One region of the Streptomyces sp. NPDC058880 genome, then DNA from elsewhere that is predicted to be linked to it. Evidence: riboswitches for the same ligand, from Rfam matches in the RefSeq annotation. Region 1 holds a riboswitch; the other holds the start of a gene.
The links. A riboswitch is a leader RNA that binds a small molecule or an ion and turns the genes downstream of it on or off. The one in region 1 is predicted to bind thiamine pyrophosphate.
Positions count from the first base shown of each region.

Region 2: another riboswitch for thiamine pyrophosphate. It lies ahead of thiO (glycine oxidase ThiO); the one in region 1 lies ahead of thiC (phosphomethylpyrimidine synthase ThiC).

Region 1 covers NZ_JBHYMC010000005.1:87,479-91,221, forward strand. Annotated here, with positions in the region: gene thiC (phosphomethylpyrimidine synthase ThiC) at 1-1,404, opposite strand, end outside; TPP riboswitch at 1,399-1,543, opposite strand; gene ACFW2G_RS04985 (YibE/F family protein) at 1,617-2,996, shown strand; gene ACFW2G_RS04990 (SsgA family sporulation/cell division regulator) at 3,108-3,566, opposite strand; gene ACFW2G_RS04995 (helix-turn-helix domain-containing protein) at 3,664-3,743, opposite strand, start outside.
Region 2 covers NZ_JBHYMC010000026.1:50,559-54,301, forward strand. Annotated here, with positions in the region: gene ACFW2G_RS17365 (thiazole synthase) at 1-493, opposite strand, end outside; gene thiS (sulfur carrier protein ThiS) at 499-699, opposite strand; gene thiO (glycine oxidase ThiO) at 696-1,877, opposite strand; TPP riboswitch at 1,875-1,986, opposite strand; gene ACFW2G_RS17380 (NAD(P)/FAD-dependent oxidoreductase) at 2,068-3,288, shown strand; gene ACFW2G_RS17385 (Rv2175c family DNA-binding protein) at 3,385-3,743, shown strand, end outside.

The DNA.
Region 1 (3,743 bases):
CCGGTTGGGCAGGCCCAGGTGCTCCTTGGGCGTGACGTAGCAGAGCATCGCCGTACCCCACCAGGCGATCATCGCGGCGCCGATGCCCGAGGTGATGTGGTCGTACGCGGGCGCCACGTCCGTGGTGAGCGGGCCGAGCGTGTAGAAGGGCGCCTCCTCGCAGATCTCCTGCTGGAGGTCGATGTTCTCCTTGATCTTGTGCATCGGGACATGGCCCGGACCCTCGATCATCGTCTGCACGTTGTGGCGCTTGGCGATGGTGTTGAGCTCGCCCAGCGTCTTGAGCTCCGCGAACTGCGCCGCGTCGTTGGCGTCCGCGATGGACCCCGGGCGCAGGCCGTCACCCAGCGAGTACGTGACGTCGTACGTCGCCAGGATCTCGCAGAGCTCCTCGAAGTTCGTGTAGAGGAAGTTCTCCTTGTGGTGCGCGAGGCACCATGCGGCCATGATCGAGCCGCCGCGCGAGACGATGCCGGTCTTGCGGCGGGCGGTCAGCGGCACGTACGGGAGCAGCACGCCGGCGTGGACCGTCATGTAGTCGACGCCCTGCTCGGCCTGCTCGATGACCGTGTCCTTATAGATCTCCCAGGTCAGCTCCTCGGCACGGCCGTCGACCTTCTCGAGTGCCTGGTAGAGCGGCACGGTGCCGATCGGCACGGGGGAGTTGCGCAGGACCCACTCGCGGGTGGTGTGGATGTTGCGGCCCGTCGAGAGGTCCATGACCGTGTCGGCGCCCCAGCGGGTCGCCCAGGTCATCTTCTCCACCTCCTCCTCGATCGAGGAGGTGACGGCGGAGTTGCCGATGTTGGCGTTGACCTTCACCAGGAACTTCTTGCCGATGATCATCGGCTCGATCTCCGGGTGGTTCACGTTCGCGGGGAGCACCGCGCGACCTGCCGCGATCTCCTCACGGACGACCTCGGCGGAGACGTTCTCGCGGATCGCGACGTACTCCATCTCCGGGGTGACCTCGCCCCGGCGGGCGTACGCGAGCTGCGTGACGGCGGCCCCGTCGCGGCCCCGGCGGGGCTGGCGGGGGCGGCCCGGGAAGACCGCGTCGAGGTTCTTGAGGCCGCCGCGCGGCGAGGTGTGCTTGATGCCGTCGTCTTCGGGGCGGACCGGGCGTCCGGCGTACTCCTCGGTGTCGCCGCGGCCGATGATCCAGTTCTCGCGCAGCGGCGCGAGGCCCCGTCGCACATCGGTCTCGATCTGCGGGTCGGTGTACGGACCGGACGTGTCGTAGAGCGTCACGTCCTTGCCGTTGGTGAGGTGGACCTGGCGGACCGGCACCCGGATGTCGGGGCGGGAGCCCGCCACGTAGCCCTTGTGCCAGCCCGGCTTGCGCTCGGTCGAGCCGTCGGCGTCCTGGCTGACGGCAGGCGTGCGTGCGTCCTGAATGGTCATGAGACCTGATCTCCCTACGCCGGCATTACCCGGTAACAGGTTCGGCGGTCGACGCAGCCTCTTCCCCTACGCATCCGTGCCCGCGTACGGTGATCAGCGCCCTCTCAGCCCGGTGCTCCGAGCTCCCGCGTTGTGCAAAGTAGCCCCCACGCTAGCGTCATCCATGGCGTGCTGAACAGTGGGCCCCCCTCATCTCTTGCGATGATCTGCTGGTGACGTCCTCGCCGCAGCCCCCCACCGAGCCCACCGAGACCGGCAGCCACTCCGGCCACGCGCACGCCGGACACGGGCACTCCTCCGGCCATTCCCACAGCCACGGTCACGGACCGGCCGCCCCCGTCTCGAAGCACCTGCGCAAGGTCATCGCGGCGGTGCTGATCCCCTTTGCCGTCGCCGTGTTCGCCGGTCTGGCGGTCCTCTGGCCGGGCGGCGCCCCGGACCACGAGCGGACCGGGGTGGGCTTCGACCGGCAGACCCAGCAGGCCAAGGTCGTCTCACTGGAACGCGTCGACTGCGCGTCCGTGAACGCCGGGCAGGTGCCGCCGACCGGCGAGGTGTCGACCCCGACGGGGCGCGAGGCCCGGGCCGCGCAGACCGGAGAGTGCAAGAAGGCCACCGTCGAGGTCGGGAGCGGCCCGGACCGGGGACGCACCTTCGTGGAGATCGTCCAGCCGGGCGCACCACGGCAGCTCGCGGATGGCCAGGAGGTGGTGGTCGCGTACGCCCCCGACGCGCCGCGCGACCTCCAGTACTCGGTGATCGACGTGAACCGCAAGCTTCCGCTGGCGGCACTGGCCGGCATCTTCGCGCTCTCGGTCGTCCTCGTCGGCCGGATGCGCGGGCTCTTCGCGCTGATCGCACTCGTCGTCAGCTTCGGCGTGCTGACGCTCTTCATCCTCCCCGCCATCCTCCAGGGATCGAACCCGCTGGTGGTCGCGGTGGTCGGGGCGAGCGCCATCATGCTGATCGCGCTCTACATGTGCCACGGCCTGACCGCACGCACCTCCGTGGCGGTCCTGGGGACGCTCGTGTCGTTGCTGCTGATCGGCCTGCTGGGTTCGGTGTTCATCGACTGGGCGTTCCTCAGCGGGAACACCGACGACAACACCGGTCTGATCCACGGTCTGTACCCGGACATCGACATGAGCGGTCTGCTGCTCGCCGGGATCATCATCGGATCGCTGGGCGTCCTCGACGACGTGACGGTCACCCAGACCTCGGCGGTCTGGGAACTGCACCAGGCCGACCCGTCGATGGGCCCCCGGGCCCTGTATCGGGCCGCCATCCGGATCGGCCGCGACCACATCGCGTCGGTGGTCAACACCCTGGTACTGGCCTACGCGGGCGCCGCGCTCCCCTTGCTCCTGCTGTTCTCGATCGCCAACAGCAGCATGGGAGCGGTGGCGAACAGCGAACTGGTCGCGGTGGAGATCGTACGGACCCTCGTCGGCTCGATCGGTCTCGTGGCCTCGGTGCCCGTGACGACGGCACTCGCGGCGCTGGTCGTGTCAGCCGACCGGCCGGAATCCCCGGACGCCGCACCGGGCTCGGGGCCGGCACGCGGCGGCCGGGGCCGGCGGCGCAAGCGCTGAACGGTGGTTCGGCCCGAGGGATGAGCGGGCCGGGACCGCGCTTCGGCCCGAAGGGTGAGCGGGCAAGGACCACTCATCGGCGCGCGGGAGCGAGCGGACCCGGACTGCGGTTCAGCCCGCGTTCTGCTCGTTCTGCTCGTTCTGCCGCGACTCGGCCAGGATTCTGCCGAGTGCCTCGTCCAGGTGTTCCTCGAAGTCGCCCGTGTTCCGTTCCTGTCCGAGCGGCACGAGCCGGTCGGTGCGGTCGAGGAACGCGACGAGCGGTGCCGCGCTGGCCCGGAACAGGGCACGGTCGCCGCCGACCTGAAGCCGGATGTGGACGTCGGACAGCTCCTCGGGGCAGGTGGGGGCGATATGCACATCGCCGTCACCACACGGCTTGTTGATGCCGTCGAGGAGCAGCTCCCGGCCGAACGCCCAGGTCACGGGCGCGTCTCCGGGAAGGTGGAAGGTCAGGCGGACTGCGTAGGGATCACGGGCGTCGTACCGGAGTTCCACCGGGATCCGGAACGAGAGCTCCTCGGAAACGAGGAAACTCATCATGACCTCTGCCTGTACCGACTCGCGCATTGCCTACCCCGCTGTAGTGGAAGTGGCCAGGAATGACCCCCCAGGACCCTCTTGACAAGAGTGGTGGAAGCGCGAGCAGATCACAAGGAGTGAGTTTTCAGATACTGATAGAGAACGAGAGGGTGCTCAACAGCGCGCCTACTTCACTCCGTAGTCGATCGACTACATACAGCAATC
Region 2 (3,743 bases), on a different contig from region 1:
GGATGCCCATGCCGGAGCCGATGGGAGCGCCGAGCGGCATGATCGCCGCGCAGCCCACGTCCTCCAGCCTGCGCGCCAGCACGGGATCGTCGTTCGTGTACGGCAGGACGGTGAAGCCCTCGTCCACCAGGATCTCGGCGGCGTCCAGCAGCTCGACGCCGTCGGGCAGGAGGGTCCGCTCGTCGGCGACCACTTCGAGCTTGATCCAGTCGGTGCCCAGGGCCTCCCGCGCGAGGCGGGCCGTGAGGACGGCCTCGCCCGCGGTGAAGCAGCCGGCGGTGTTGGGCAGGACCGAGATGCCGAGGCCGGCCAGGACGGAGAGGACGGAACCCTGCACCGTCGGGTCCAGGCGGCGCATGGCCACGGTGGTGAGTTCGGTGCCGGACGCGGCCAGGGCGCGCTCCAGCACGTCCAGGCTGGGGGCGCCGCCCGTGCCCATGATGAGGCGGGAGGAGAAGGTCCGGTCGCCCAGTGCGAACAGGTCGTCGGCCATGCCGGTCAGCCTCCCTGGACCGCGGTGAGGATCTCCACGCGGTCGCCGTCGCCCACGCGGGTGGCCGGCCACTGTCCGCGCGGGACCACGGTCTCGTTGAGTGCGGCCGCCACCCCGGAGGGAGCCGCGGTCAGGGTCGCGACGACGGTGTCGAGCGTGGTGCCGGCCGCGACCTCGCGCGGCTCGCCGTTGACGGAGATGGTCATGCGTACGACTCCTGACGTGCGGCGGAGAAGCGGCGGGGGGTGAAGGGGCGTGCGATCCCGGGCAGTTCGCCGCTGACCAGCAGCTCGGCCATCACCTCGCCGGTGAGCGGGGTCAGCAGCACCCCGTTGCGGTAGTGCCCGGTGGCCAGGTGTAGGCCGGGCAGGTCGGTGGGGCCCAGCAGCGGGGCGTTGTCGGGTGATCCGGGGCGCAGTCCGGCACGGGTCTCGGTCAGCGGGAGTTCGGTGATGCCGGGTACCAGCTCGTGGGCGTCGCGCAGGAGTTCGTAGACCCCGCCCGCGGTGACGGTGGTGTCCCAGCCGAGCTCCTCGCTGGTGGCGCCGATGACGAGTTCGCCGTTCTCGCGGGGCACGAGGTAGACGTGGCTGCCGCGCACGACCGCCCGTACGGTGCGGGAGAGGAACGGCGCGTACACGGGCGGTACGGAGAGCCGCAGCACCTGGCCCTTGACGGGCCGCACGGGCGGCAGCACCTCGGCGGGCACCCCCGCCAGCCTGCCGCTGAGCGAGCCCGCGGCCAGGACCACCTGGTCGGCCCGCAGCTCCGTGCCGTCGTCGAGGAGCACGCCGGTCGCCCGGTCCGCGGTGGTGAGCAGTTGCTCGGCCGCCGCCCGGTGGACGGTCACCCCGGCGCCTTCGCAGGCGGCCAGCAGGGCGGCCGCGAGCCGCCGCGGATCGACCTGGTGGTCGCCGTCGACGCGCAGGCCGCCGCGAACCCCCGGGGCGAGCATGGGCTCCAGACGGCGGCACTCGCGGCCGGTGAGCCAGGCGGACTCCAGGCCGCAGCGTCGCTGGAGGGCGTGCAGTTCGCGCAGGTGGAGGCGGTCGTCGGCGTCGAGGGCGACCGCGAGGGTGCCGCAGGCGCGGTAGCCGATGTCCATGCCGCCGCTCGCTTCCGCGAGCTCGGAGGCGAACCGCGGATAGCGTTCGGCGGAGGCGAGGCCGAGGCCGAGGAGGGACTCCTCGCCGTAGTGGAGTTCGGTGACGGGGGCGAGCATGCCGGCCGCGACCCGGGCGGCGCCGCCGCCGGGTGCCGGGTCGGCCAGTACGGTGCTCAGTCCGCGCTCCGCGGCCCGCCAGGCGGTGACCAGGCCGATGATCCCGCCGCCGACGACGAGGACGTCCGATCCGCGGTCGGATCCCGTTCGAGATGAGTGCATGGGCGTCCAGCCCCTCCCTTCGCCGGCATGACCCGGATCAGGTTCGTACGGTCGGAGGCCGGCCAGCCTCCCTCTCAGCCCGGTGCGCCGGACTCCCGCGATAGGTACGGTGGCCAGACTATCCCGGCGGAGGACGGCGGGTAAGGCGGCACCTGTTCCTGACGGAGCGTCAGATGATTAGGGTGGCGGCGTGAGCGAGCAGACGGAACACAATCAGCGCGGCGTCGTGATCGTCGGCGCCGGAATGGCCGGGGTGCAGACCGCTGTCGCCCTGCGCGAGCAGGGCTTCGCGGGCCCCGTGACCCTGCTGGGAGCCGAGCCCCACCAGCCCTACGATCGGCCCCCGCTGTCCAAGGCGGTGCTGCTCGGCAAGGCCGAGGACTCCGCGTTCGACGTGGACTTCGAAGGCCTGGGCATCGACCTCCGGCTCGGCACGGAGGTCACCGGCCTGCGGGCCGCGGACCGCGAACTGGACACCGAGGCGGGACCGGTCCCGTACGGGACCCTCGTCCTGGCGGTCGGCGCGCAGCCGCTGACCCTGCCCGGCGCCGAGGGCGTCCCGGGCGTCCACCTGCTGCGCACGCTGGACGACGCGGCGCGGCTGCGCCCGGTGCTGGCCGCCGCGTCCCGGGTCGTGGTGGTCGGCGCGGGCTGGATCGGGGCGGAGTTCGCCACCGCGGCCCGGGAGGCCGGCTGCGCGGTGACGGTCGTGGAGGCGGCGGACCGGGTGCTGGCGGGCGCCCTGCCCGCCGAGGTGGCCGAACCGATGGCGCGCTGGTACGGCGAGGCCGGCGCCGAGCTGATCACCGGAGCGAAGGTGGCCGGCGTCGAGGAGGGGCGCGTCCTCCTGGCGGACGGGCGCACCCTGCCCGCCGACGCGGTCGTCGTGGGCATCGGCGCGCGGCCCGCCACCGATTGGCTGTCCGGGTCCGGCGTGGAGCGCGGCGCCGACGGCTCGGTCACCGCCGACGCACACCTGCTGACCTCCCTGCCGGGGGTGTACGCGGTCGGCGACTGCGCCTCCTTCCCGTCCGGTCGCTACGGGGCGCGGCTGCTCGTGCACCACTGGGACAACGCGCTCCAGGGGCCGCGGGCGGTCGCGGCCAACATCCTGGCCGGGGAGCCCACCGCGGTCTACGACCCGGTTCCGTACTTCTGGTCCGAGCAGTTCGGGCGCTTCGTGCAGTACGCGGGCCACCACGGCGGGGCCGGGGCCCCGGTGTGGCGCGGCGACCCGGCCGGGGAGACCTGGTCGGTGTGCTGGCTGCGCGACGGCGCCCTGGCCGCGGTCCTCGCGGTCGGCCGCCCCCGGGACCTGGCCCAGGGCCGCAAGCTGATCGAGACGGGCGCCGCCGTGGACCCGGCCGGGGTCGCGGACCCGGGGACCCCGCTGAAATCGGCCACCCTCTAGCCGGTGGCACGGGCGGTACGGGCGCGCCGGGCCGCGGCGTGCCACGGACGGTCCGCCCGGGTACCGGCTGTCGGTGGGAGGTGGCAGGCTTGGCCTGTGACCGAGATTGACGCAAAGATCGATTCCCTCGTCCCCGACTGGCTGTACCTCCCCGACATCGCGGAGATGCTCCACGTCGAGGTGACGCGGGTCCGCCAGATGGTCAAGGAAGGGCAGCTCATCGCCGTCCGCCGGGGCGAGAACCGGGCCCTGCAGGTTCCAGCCCCCTTCATCGACGGAGACAAGGTGGTCAAGGGCCTGGTCGGCCTGCTGACCGTCCTGCGCGACGACGGCTTCTCCGACGAGGAGATGCTGGAATGGCTCTTCACTGCCGACCCGACCCTGCCCGGCACGCCCGCCCAGGCGCTGAGCGAGAATCGCGGCACGGAGGTGAAGCGCCGCGCTCAGGCGCTCGC